One region of the Leptospira cinconiae genome, then DNA from elsewhere that is predicted to be linked to it. Evidence: riboswitches for the same ligand, from Rfam matches in the RefSeq annotation. Region 1 holds a riboswitch; each other region holds the start of a gene.
What was found. Region 1 has a riboswitch for cobalamin ahead of AB3N61_RS04525 (TonB-dependent receptor). Riboswitches for the same ligand answer to the same signal wherever they lie in the genome.
Positions count from the first base shown of each region.

Region 2: another riboswitch for cobalamin. It lies ahead of AB3N61_RS06905 (TonB-dependent receptor); the one in region 1 lies ahead of AB3N61_RS04525 (TonB-dependent receptor).
Region 3: another riboswitch for cobalamin. It lies ahead of AB3N61_RS07005 (CbtB domain-containing protein); the one in region 1 lies ahead of AB3N61_RS04525 (TonB-dependent receptor).
Region 4: another riboswitch for cobalamin. It lies ahead of AB3N61_RS16420 (LIC13354 family exoprotein); the one in region 1 lies ahead of AB3N61_RS04525 (TonB-dependent receptor).

Region 1 covers NZ_CP162137.1:968,070-971,193, reverse strand. Annotated here, with positions in the region: gene AB3N61_RS04525 (TonB-dependent receptor) at 1-1,205, opposite strand, end outside; cobalamin riboswitch at 1,231-1,419, opposite strand; gene lsa26 (surface adhesion protein Lsa26) at 1,769-2,509, shown strand; gene AB3N61_RS04515 (CapA family protein) at 2,891-3,124, opposite strand, start outside.
Region 2 covers NZ_CP162137.1:1,526,489-1,529,612, forward strand. Annotated here, with positions in the region: gene AB3N61_RS06905 (TonB-dependent receptor) at 1-1,897, opposite strand, end outside; cobalamin riboswitch at 2,103-2,257, opposite strand; gene AB3N61_RS06910 (histidine phosphatase family protein) at 2,347-2,988, opposite strand; gene cbiB (adenosylcobinamide-phosphate synthase CbiB) at 2,998-3,124, opposite strand, start outside.
Region 3 covers NZ_CP162137.1:1,545,796-1,548,919, reverse strand. Annotated here, with positions in the region: gene AB3N61_RS07015 (SDR family NAD(P)-dependent oxidoreductase) at 1-192, shown strand, start outside; gene AB3N61_RS07010 (catalase) at 221-1,213, shown strand; cobalamin riboswitch at 1,277-1,461, shown strand; gene AB3N61_RS07005 (CbtB domain-containing protein) at 1,599-1,781, shown strand; gene AB3N61_RS07000 (CbtA family protein) at 1,772-2,590, shown strand; gene AB3N61_RS06995 (CbiX/SirB N-terminal domain-containing protein) at 2,587-3,124, shown strand, end outside.
Region 4 covers NZ_CP162137.1:3,564,441-3,567,564, forward strand. Annotated here, with positions in the region: gene AB3N61_RS16415 (flavin monoamine oxidase family protein) at 1-1,251, opposite strand, end outside; adenosylcobalamin (AdoCbl) riboswitch at 1,490-1,616, shown strand; gene AB3N61_RS16420 (LIC13354 family exoprotein) at 1,809-2,390, shown strand; gene AB3N61_RS16425 (LIC_13355 family lipoprotein) at 2,428-3,124, shown strand, end outside.

The DNA.
Region 1 (3,124 bases):
CCGTCCAAAAACCGGAACTCATCCTCCACCTGAAACGTCGTGTAGGTTCTTGTTTTTCCCGGTTCGTATTTAAGATCGATATTTTGAGGTGTACTTCTGGATCTTTCGAATGTTTCCTTTTCTATCCCTGCATGAAATTTCAATATTTGATAATATTCTAATAGATAGAGAGTCGGAGTGATTTGCGCCCCGTACTGTCCCATATTGGCTGTGGAGTTAGGGGTTCCTTTGGAAAATTCGGATTTAGGATCGAATAAGTCGTCGTTCGTAAAAGATGTGAAAGCTCGAGTCTCCAACCTTAGTAGTCCATCAAACAAACCTTTCGTATCCGTTCCGAGTGAGGTAGTATTTCTAAGATATCTGCGATGTACTTTTTGGGTTTGGTTACTGGCTGGTCCTGGAATTCCATGAAATCTATAATTTAGATCGTTCCAAAATTTGATCTTGGTGGCTCCGATATCTCCGCTCAGTCCCAGCATTCCGGATGTTCTTTCATACTGAGCGTTCCTTCTTCTATCGATCGTATCGTCTAAAGGATTAACAAGCAATGTGCCGTGGTTGTTCAGATAAGAAAAGTTTTGGTCCGATTTTTCTCCAAGTAAAAATACACTAGCCCCGATCCCGCCATAAGTCCCCGTATGCGTTATGCTACCTTTTCCCGTATTAAAACTTCCGGCACCGATATTGACCCGGGTTTTAGGCGGACCAGATCCTACTCTTGTGACTAGGTTTACGCTTCCACCGATAGTCGATCCTGAAAATCCTACAGGTGCACCACTTCTGTAAACTTCTATACTTTGTAAATTGTCGAAAGGAAGATCCGCCAGGTTGACTTCTCCACCTTGCGCATTATTAAAAGGGACTCCGTCTATAAAGATCCTGGATTGGTTCGGGTTTGTTCCTCGAAGAGAAAGAGTGGAATACGACCCAAGTCCTCCGTATCTTCTGATCCGAACCCCTGCCTCTCTTTCCAAAACGTCCGGAAGATTCGTATAACGTGCATTGTATTGGTCCAAATCGATTGATGTCTGAAAACCGGTCGGATTTTTTCTGAAATTTTCGGGTTGAGAATTGGAACTGGTCTTTCCCACAACTTTTACAGGGGAGCTTTCCGTTTTCTGGTTCTCTTGGGAAAATATTTGAACGGAAAATAAAAAAAGACCTAGATGAAGGATCTTACCGATTTGTTTGGGTCTTTTGTTCATTGAGGCCTTAACTCCCGAAAGCCGAAATATTGAAAGTAGCTCGGATAGGTTTTCTGACTCACGCCCGGCTTAAGACCCTTCCCGTCTTTCGACAGTGGTTTTGTCTTACCGTTTAGGCGTTTACAGCTGCGGGTACAGCTCCGGAATTTCACCGGATTCCCTTTTCAGATCTACTTGCAAGACCAGGTTCCCAACCAGAGTCGAAGGGGCAATCTGAAAAAGGGTTGGCCGCCTCTTGCTTACGCAAGACCGGGCTGCTCCGGGCTCGGACATACGTCCTCGTCCTTCGCTTACGCTCAGGACGCTTCGCGCCCTGCACATCCCTGGCGGGTTTTGTAAATGAAAACTCTGTGTGCTCCGTGAACTCTGTGCGAAACTTGTTTGTGCATTTATTGGTTCACACGGAGAGTACTGAGATCTCGGAGGGACTTACATGCGGATTTTTCAAGAACGGAAAGAAATATTTTCTTGATGTAAGATAAAAATCGGAAAGGATTCACGAATTCGCGACCCAAAGGGAATCCCCAAGGGTCTGCCTACATAACAGGGAGCACCGAACTCGAATGAAACGAATTCCATCCTTAAGATTTCTTTTACTAGGGATCTTTCTTTTAACTACCTCATCCTTATCTGCGGCAGGAACTTATTCCGAAGGTTGGACAGTTGCAAAATTGATCCAATTCGAAAGCAGAGGGATCGTTTTTGAATCTTATGAAGGTCTTTTAGAAGTGTATACCATAAACGATTCGGAAGCTTGCGACGAAATGAAGGACGAATGTTATGCTCCGGCAAAACAAAAAATCGAATTCAGCGTACGCCCCGAGAATGCGGATGTGGTGAACTTCTTAAGCAAAAGTCTGAACCAGGAAATTTTAGTCCAGTACAGGATCCATAGATTCGAAGCGATCGCGTTGTCTTCCGATTACGAAGTGATAGGAGCTCAACTCCAAGAAAGATCACTTCCGAAAGGTTTACCGGACAAGATCGTAAGCAAAAGTAAATCCGGAGGAAAAAGGAATTTTTCCGTTACAGGTCGTATTCTAAGTTTAGAATATAAGGGAACTATGATTGGAACTTGGGAAGGATTGTATCTGGACGAGACCAGAAATAAAGTGCACCCTTTTTCAATTACCGATGAAGAGATCGCAACCTTTGCCACTAACACTCTTAAATTCGGACTTAGATATTTCTTAGGCGTTTCCGTGGCTTACGTAAAGGGTTGGAGAAATTCTCATTATGATATTTATGAGATCAACTTCAAAGCTCCTGCAGGTGCATTGGAACCTACCGGAAAGACTGAATAATTCACATTAAAGTTTTATTAAGTAGAAGACCGATGTAGGAACTCCTACGTCGGTCTTTTTTATTTTAAGGATTTTACCGGGGCCTTGTTGGAGCTCCTACTGAATTTTGGGAAACGGCCCCACCCCTTCGCAGCGACTCGTAGGGAGCGAGAAGACAACCAGCTTTGCTGAGTCGGTGACGAAAGTCAAACGAGGTGGAACGCAAGTTTAACACACTAAGTTTGATCGAACGTAAATTTTGAAAAAGCGGCCCCGCCCTGAGCTTGGGTGGTGGAGGCGGGTCAGCGGGAGAAGCCGCTTTCCCTATATCAGAAAATCGTAAAATTTGCAATCAAAAATACAGGCCGAAATATGTAGGAACTCCTACAGGACAGCCCTAGATTATGGATGGAAACTTCCGTCCGACTGGATTTTCGGTCCTTTGTTCGGGAAATCCGATCTAGTCAAAGATTGGATCAGCTCCGTAGTTTTTGCCTCCGGATCAGGAGCAGGGATACCGTTTTGGCTCAGTTGTAAGGGATGGATCTTACCCTTGATAAAATTCCCTTGTTTGTCCAAGTCCGCTTCTAAGACCAAAGAGTAACCGCCATAACCTTTCGTAGAGAATACCCTATA
Region 2 (3,124 bases), 560 kb from region 1:
TCAAGGAACGATTCCCGAAATATCTCACCCTTAAAGACCCGAAAAATCCATCAGGATTTTTTAATGTGATCCCGGAAGCCAATGTATGGCGGATGGAACCTGGGATATAATTCCCTGAAGGATCATCATCTCTGAACCTTGATTTGGAAGTCGCAAAATCCGCATCTATCATGAGCCAAGAATTATAAGAATAATAATTGGCCCATTCGATCCCTTTTCGTGTGCTTGGTCTGCTTGCTTCCGTGGTGCCGTTATCGCCGGTGAACAAGAGTTCTGAATTCATATCCAATTGCCAAACGGAGAAAGTGGATTGCCAACCGTGGACCGGTTCGGTCCGAATTCCAACTTCTCCACCCCTTGTTTGGACCAAAGGATTTGCCGGATCCGTTTTTTGGACCACACCTCTTGCGTCGTTACTATGGAATCCGTATCCACCGTTTATATAAAGTTCAATTTTACACCAAGGTCCTATAATGATACTTCCTTTCGGGCTATAGATTCTTGCGTTCCTATCGGCTCTTTCTTTCGTTCCCCAATCATCGACGTTAAATGTATAATAGTCTCCTCTTATCCCGAATACCGTTCTGAATTTATTCGCCCATTGTATCTTGTTTTCATAATATAATCCGGAGCTGAGTTGTGTGATCCCATCTTCTCTTACCGTTTCTAATCTGGCTCTTTTTTCGGTATGGAAGAGTCCATTTTGGATATAATCTCTTCTGATCTGAAGTCCGATGGTGTTCTCCATTCGGATCCCCCAGAATTCGCTGATATCCTTATAACTGGATTTACTTCCTGCAATCGTTCTTCGATCCGCTTGTTCGTGTTGGTCTCCTCTTTCGGGATCGTCCAAGTAATATGTGAAGTTGGAGAATAATCGTAAATCGTAATATATACCGTAAAATTGGGTTTTTGCCTCGTATCCCTTTTCGGAACGATGAGCTTCAAAGTTGATACTGGCTCTGTTTGACCATCCGCCGTCGTTATGGTCCACACTTTCGAATCTACTTAAACCCGAATCCGGCTCCAACCATGAGTCGCCTAGTCTAAGCGCCCTTTTAGGAGCCTGCCCTGTAGAATGCCAGCTACCTTTATAACCCATGAGACCGATGCTAAATCCTTTTTGTTTATTTCCAACGGAATAACTAGTGACACCATTCACTCTTCTGAAGTTATCCGAAATTACCCAAGGACCGTCATTATGGGAGGCTTCGAACGCATACAAAAGATCTCCCGGGCCTAACTTATGGGATTTTGCGATCAAAGTCCTTGCATAACCGAGGGTTCCACCTTCCACATTCGCAATCCCTTTTACAAGACTCTTAAAATAAGAAATATTGAATGCACCTGCCGATGCGAAGTCCCCTTGGTCGGCATAATAAACCCCCTTCTTATATTGTATTTGTTCCACAAGTTCAGGTATAAGAAAATTCAGATCCGTATAACCTTGACCGTGAGCGTGACTAACGTTATTTACCGGCATTCCGTCCACATTGGAAGAAAGATCCGTACCGTGATCCAAGTTGAAACCTCTTAGAAAGAACTGGTTCGCTTTACCCCCTCCGCTATGTTGGGTTACGATCGCACCCGGAATTAATTCCGCGACTTCTCCCTGCCTCATAATAGGTCTAGTCTTGATCTGATCGGAACCTACCACACCTTCGCTTGCCGAAGACGCGATCCCGATTAGATTGGACCTTCTATCCCGGATTACGATCGTATCCGGCTTATATTCCGAGATCTTTTTTTTGAACTCCGATTTTTCGGTATCCGTCTTTTCTTTTCCGTTAGTCGGTTTTGTTTCCCGATCCTGGGAAAGGATAGGGGATAAGCTCGCACATACAAAGTACGATAAGGATATGCCTAAGCCGGCAATCCGGAAGATATTTTGTTTCATGGTTTCGTCCGTTTTTTGGAAAACTTTCGAAACAAAGATAAACTAACGAATGTTAGACTAATTTACGTCAAAATACGAATATGTAAATTGGGCAAATATATTAAATGATGAATTTATCTTGGTTCCGAGAGCCCCGATTTTTAACTTCCGGGGCCCTTCGCGGATGCACGGACGTGCTTGGCGAGAATGCTAACATACCTAACCTCGAGGTTTTAGTCTGCAGGGAGATCTGGCTTGCGGAATAAAATAGAAAGAGAATATCTTTCCGATCTAATATCCGATCACAGTTGCGGGTCAGCGTGGGAATTACACCCAACTTCATCCTGAAAGTTAAGACGATCTTTTGAAGAGACACGGTTTACTCAATCAAAAAAGTTTTATCAGCGGTAAAAAAAGAATATTCTAATTATTTATAATAGTCTGCGTAAAGGTAGGTCATCGATAGGTATCTAGTCTCGATTTGTATTATTCTCGATCTTCGAGGGAAGATCTTTCGTATAAGTTTTTTCTATATTCTCGGAAAAGAGAAATAATTCCAGGATCTCACAATTCCCAAGTTTAGAATAGTGGGATATTTTAAGTGAATAACGTTCAAAAAATCTCGAAAGTACGAATCCGTGACTACAAATTGCCACTTTCTTTTTGTCATAAATTTTCAATAAATTTAATATAGTTTCAACGACCCGAGACTCCGCTTCGGATTTGCTTTCTCCTCCCGGGAATCTAAACTGATCGTAAACGTTATCCGAACTTTTCCAGGCGGAATAGGACGTTTCTCCGAATAGCCTCGAAATCTCCGATTCTAAGACCCCTTGTGCTTCTCCTAAGTGGATCTCTCTGAGCCCCGGATGATATATAATCTCTATTCCTAACTTTTGAGAGATCGGTTTTGCAGTTTCTTTCGTCCTTTTTAAATCACTGCTAAAGATCAGTTCTATTCCTGTATCTTTTAACTGATCCGCTAAATTGATCGCTTGTTCTTGCCCATGTTCGGAAAGCGGCGTATCGATTTGTCCTTGCAACCTTCTCTCTCTGTTCCATTCCGTTTCTCCATGCCTAATTAGGAAAAGGTGATATTCTTCTTTTTTCATCGGATTAATTTAGGATTGGAAGAACTTGCCGTATAATAATTGAGCCGCCAGTCCCAGACAAAGAAACAAACCGGAGGAAAAAATAGAGGTTAAAAATATAATTTTATTCGCATCTAAGATCAGGTTTGGGACTAAT
Region 3 (3,124 bases), 580 kb from region 1:
ATACATGCGATCGATTCGGTAGCAAAGGCAATCTTAAAATGGATCCCGAACAAAAAGTTCATCGGATATACCGGTTGGGATTCTTGGCTGCAATATTTTCTATTTAGACATTTTCCGGAATTCAGTATTAAACTGACGGATTCCGAATTAAAATCCGCTCAGTCCAGACTGAATAAGAAAAAAGAAGTATAAACTAAGGATTCATTCTTAAGGAGACTTTATGAAACCGATTAGCAAGGATTGGAAAGAAGATATCGCCCCGGACGAAGAGATTCGTTTTGCAGAATATGTAAAAGCGTTCCAAAAGATCCAAAAAGTGAATTCCTCCAAATTCGGAAAAGGCCGCACATTACATAGAAAGCAGATCTTAGGACTAGAGGCAAAGTTCGAAGTTTTATCGAATATTCCGGATTATACAAAACAAGGTCTGTTTGCAACCCCCGGAACAAAAGACGTTTGGATCCGTCTTTCCAGCGGAAGTATGAAAATACAGCCGGATACCACGGGAGATATCAGGGGATTTGCGTTAAAGATCTTAGGAGTGAACGGCCCGAGCGCATTACAAAACGGTAATACTTCCGCTCAGGATTTTCTTCTCATTAATTTGGAAGCGTTCTCTTCTCCTAAAAGTGACGAGTTTGTGGGTGTGGTTACCGCAGCCGCAAAAGGTGGCGGTCCTTTACTAAAATATCTTTTTTCCACTTACGGATTTTTCGGAGCATTCGCAAGGATCAAAAAAGTATCAAAAAGTTTTAATAAACCTTTTAGCGGATTTGCAACGGAGCCTTTTTATAGTGCGGCGCCTATCGCATTCGGACCTTATGCATGTAGAGTCAGGCTACTTCCCCCTACCGATAGGACACCGAGCAAAGATGCCTCTAAAGATTGGGCCGGTGATATGGGAGCAAAACTTTCCGAAGGCCAATTGGTATATACATTCCAAGTCCAATTTTTTACGGATGAAAAAACAACACCGATCGAAGACGCTTCCGTGAATTGGCCTGAATCGGAAGCGCCTTACGTAACTCTCGCAACTCTTACGATCCCAACTCAGGATTTTGCATCGGAGCATGGTCTTTCTTTACAGAAAAAGATCGAAGATACAATTTTTGATCCTTGGGAAGCTTTAATGGAGCATCGCCCTTTAGGAGACGTGATGAGAGCGAGAAAACATGTGTATCTCGCGAGCCAAAAAGGGAGGGGTGCGGTTTAAAGAATTTTATTCGTTCAAAAATAAAATACTATACAAAATCATTCAGCTAAATAGATCTTGGAATCTCAGTCTATTTTTGTAGGAACATAGATGGCCTCATCTATGGGAAGACGGTGCAATTCCGTCACGGTACCCGCCGCTGTAAGAGGGACAAAAGGCACAAGATGTCACTGGGTGTAAAACCTGGGAAGACGTGCCGAGTAGGACGATCTCGAGTCAGAAAACGACCTTACAAAAATCCTGAAGCTACGTGATCCGATCTCGGATGTAAGACGGTTACGTAACTAAACTCAACATTTTTGTTCATACGATACTAAGGTGTACTCTTTTATGCCCGAATATCGTTTATATCTTGTTAGGTGAAGATCTCTTAGGAGGGATTTTTATGCGCTCGATCTCCGTTTCGAAGGATTTTTCGGGAGCCAAGTTATGGCTTAGAGGTTCCGTTCTAGCTTTGGTTGCGTTGCTTGCTATCTCTACGATCTATACCGTAGGCTTGGAACCGATGGTGTATTTGCACGATACTTTCCATGATATAAGACATTCTACGGGCTTTCCATGCCACTAAGATCCGGATTTTATCACCTATTACGGACCGGGATATTTTCCGGTCTAGTATCAGGTCTTATTTTAGGGATTTTGGTTTGTGTATGGAATCTTCCTCTGATCTTAGAAGCGGAGAAGTTCGAATCCAAATCTATATCAGAAAAATCGAATACCGGTTCAACACATGTCCATTATCACGCACATGGAGAATCTCATTCTCATACAAAACAGGCATCTAATTCTGCTAAAAAAACTACTATTGATGACGAGCTTTGGCAAAAAAGAAATTTTGGGACTTTCATTGGATCTATTCTATTAGGAATTTCTTTTGGAGTTTTGATCTCTGTTTGGATGGCATTATTCCCTCCGAACGGATTTTTAGAAAGCCCTTCCCTATCCAAGGCAGTCCTTCCAAGTATTTTAAGTACGATCGGCGGATTTCTGATCTTCTTTGGGATCCCATTTCTTGGACTTCCTCCGGAATTACCTGGCAGAGTTTCAAGTGCATACGATTATCCGGAGAGACAAGCTTGGTGGTTTCTATGTGTTGGTTCAAGTTTAATCGGAGTTTTAGGATCCCAGACCATACTATCTTATTTAAAAATCCATAATCTATTAAAATGGACCTTCGTTCTAGCAATATTCGTATTTTTTGTAGGACTTCCATTCTATCTAGGCACACCTAAAATTTCCGAAAATTTTACGGCTCCAAAAGAATTAAGGATCCAATTCGAATATGTGACCTTCTTCTCAAATCTGATCTTCTGGTTTCTATTATCCTCTTTATTTTTCCTATTTTTGAAACCAAGGCAGGTATTGGGATTCAAATGAAACCTAAAATTGCGGTTCTGGTACTTGGTCATGGAAGCAGGGAGGAAAATTCCAATTTGGAATTCGTTTCCTTAGTGGAGGCCTATTCGCTCACTCGTCCGGACCTGAAAATTTCCCATGCCTATGTGGAACTTGCAAAACCGGATATAGAAACCGCTCTTAGGGATCTTGGCGAAGAATATTCTAATATTATAATATTTCCCTTATTTTTATACACTTCCGGTCATATCAAAAACGATATTCCGATCGTTCTGGATAAGATCAAATCCGAGTTTCCGGGCCATATTTTTAAAATTGCGAATAGTTTAGGCATCCATTCTAAAATGGTATCCTTACTGAGAAAACGTGCGGAAGAATGTATACCTCTAAGCCAAGAACAATCCTCTAAAACCGGAGTGATCATCGTTAATAGGGGTTCCTCCGATCCGGATGCAAACGGTGATTTTTATAAAACAGTTCGTTTATTCCAAGAAGGAAATCATTTCTCCTTTGTTCTTCCTTCCTTCATAGGGATCACCAGCCCTCTACTTCCGG
Region 4 (3,124 bases), 1.1 Mb from region 1:
ACGATCAAACGGTTTTCTGAGAATGATCTCCGATCCAAAACTTCCCGGTGGAAATTCGGCGATCCCATTGGGTACGTAATCTTTTTTAGCGTCCGTAAAATAGAATCTTTGTATCTGCAAGTCCTTCTTCAAACCCAAACGATCGAGAGTGAGGCGAATATATTCCACTTTTTGGTCTTGGCTGGCAGAATCGAATACGGAAAATCTATCTCCGTTAGCTATAACTCCTAAAACCTTATCTCCGGTATCCGACTTGGTACCTGCATCATATAAAAATTGAGCGGCAGCATCCGAATGGACTGAAAAAGGAGAAGATTCCCATGGCGATTCTTTTAATACCAAAAACAATTTAAAGATCTGCGAATAGCGAACTCTCAATGCGGCCAATAGTTTTTCCTTATCCAGTCCCGGATTCCATTTTACGTTCGAAATTTGATTCGCAGGTAAAGTGCATATACAAGCTGAACCGTTAAATTTTCTGCCGGAAGTTGTACTTACCGTAACTCCCGAAGAATCCTGGTCCACAGACAGCACGGGATCCGAAAAAACGAATTCGGTGTTTTCTATATTCATCACCAAGGTTTTGGCGATACTTTCCATTCCACCTTCGATTCTACTATTCCTTTGGGGGAATTGTGCAAGATCGCTTAAAACTTTTTCGGCGGATAGAACGCGAATACTATCTCCGTAATGAAGAGAAAGTTTATGGCCAAGCAAGGCCAAGTCTTCCGGATTGACTCCCTGATATATTAGATAATTATAAAAGCTAATCCGATCCAAGGCTTGTTGTTGAGCCGTATCTAATTTAGAATTTTGTGATATTAATTTACTTAGGATCTCCTGGGATTTAGAAGAAAGTTCCCATGTGCCCGCTTTTTTGTAAGTCCCTAAAAACAGATCAGGGATCAAAGGAGAAGGTTGCAATTTTAATCCCAGTTCTCTAACCAAACTGCGGACCGTTTTATCCTCCGAAGAAACCCATTCCGCTCCTAGCTCCACCACATGACCGGAAGGATCCTGTATGGATCTTACTCTTCCTCCAACTCTGTCGGTAGCCTCTATCAGAGTTACCTTACTTCCTGTTTTTCCTAGAATGTACGCGGAATAAAGTCCGGAAAGTCCCCCACCAAGTATGATCACCTTTTTCCCGGAGTTTGTATTTTGAGCGGATAAATTTCCCTTACGACTTCCTAATAAAGCTGCGGCGGTTAAAATTCCGGCTTTTAGAAAAGTGGATCGGGTAATTTTCATCGGATTCCTCTCTAGAAGTTTTATTAGAACTCTTTCTTTTATTTTCGGTCTATGAAAGATCTTTCCCGAATTTTTTGCGAACTATAAGTCTCATTGATCTTAAATTATGCACCGAATCGTTCCAATCCGTCCCTATACTTTGAATATCGCAGATTTATTCCGATATTGCAAGGAATAGATACCTTTCGTATCCTAATAGTTTTTCCCTTGCCAGGGGAAGCGCTAAACCAAAACCTGGAATTACGCTTTCAGGGAGGAAGTCGGGTGAAAATCCCGCGCTGACCCGCAACTGTGATGTCCGTTTTAAACGGAATAAGCCAGATCTTCCCCGCGATACTGAAACCTCGAGGTTGGGGAGTATCGTAAATCTCGCTCTTGAGCGCATCCGCGCTTTCTGCGATGGGGCCCCGAAAGTTAAAATGTCGGGGCTCTCGAACGGAAAAAGAAACCACCGCAAATACACAATCGTTCAGATCTGAACAAGATCAATGATCGACTAACGTAATTTTGCTTTTATTTTCTTTTTCTGCGATATCCGGCAGAACCAGGAGAGAAAAATGAAAAGATTCAGAAAACTAGCGACCTTGCTGCTAACCATCACTTCACTATTCGTATTTGTGAATTGTTTCGATTTGGGAGATTCAAAAAAATCCGACGATCAGAACATACTTGCTTTAGTAGCAGTTGCAGGATTAAATCCGATTGCGGGCAATTACAATTACTACAATGGAACTTCCGATTACCCGGGCGGGACTTATACTGCGCCGGGAAATGAAATCGTTGGTACGTACAATATTTCCCTTTCTTTAGTCGCACAAACCATGTTCGACGAAACTTACGGAAACAGTTATTTATACGGAGAAATCCAAGAGATCGATACGAATAAAAAAGTCATTTATGTTCGCTTCCGTTCAGATTCTTCCTTCTCTCAAGGAAGTTACGGTTGGTATAGATGGACGATTAAAGACGGTAAAACTTACGTTTGTCCGGACCTTTCAGACGTATCTACTCAAACAACTTTAGCATCCGCCAAAGACGATGATTTGGATTATTATTCCGATCCAAGCGACATTAACGCAGGTTGCGGTTTAAATAGCGGTTTCGATCCGGCTCCTTGGAGCAGGCTTGAATTGAATTAAGATCGAATAAGAGAAACAGGTTGAGCAAGAAATCCTTATGAAAATATTTCAAATTTCCTTAATATTGGCCTGTTTCTCTATTGGGCTCGTCAATTGTGAGGATTCCAAGAGTTCATCCGCTGCCGAGTCGCTTCTTGCTTTAGGTTTAGGGGGATCCGGTTTCCTAAGTTCCTGTGATTCGAAAAATCCGGAAACAGGTAGAGGAATTTTTGTAGCCGATGAAATCGTTTCTGCACCGACAAGTAACGGGGTCGGATTCAAAGATTCCGATTGTTTGGTGGATGGAGTTCGCGGTCAGGGAAAATTTAACGGCTCCTTGGACGTTTATAGTTTAGAAGATTCCGGAAGCGGATCTGCGATCATACTTCGTTGGTCCGGAGTTAAGGTTCTTCCCGTAAGCGGGATCGATTTTATAGTTTACGAAAATCCTTTTTTCATCGGGGTACAAAACGATTCCAACCCTTTTAACAACGTATTTATGGAACCTTTAATCGTTGAAGTCGGAAACGATTTAATCAATTGGTGCGGTTGGGATCCTGAATATACGAACCCCGATCCGAACACTTTTGTAGGAAATCCAATTTATTGGGAAAGATTCGCAGGTATCACACCTTTCGTTTATAATCAGGATACAAATCCTATGACCGTTTCGGAAGTTTTTGATACGGATATCGTTAATGGTGGCGGAGGAGGAGACGGTTTCGACCTAGCCGATCCTAATTTTGGAAATTCAG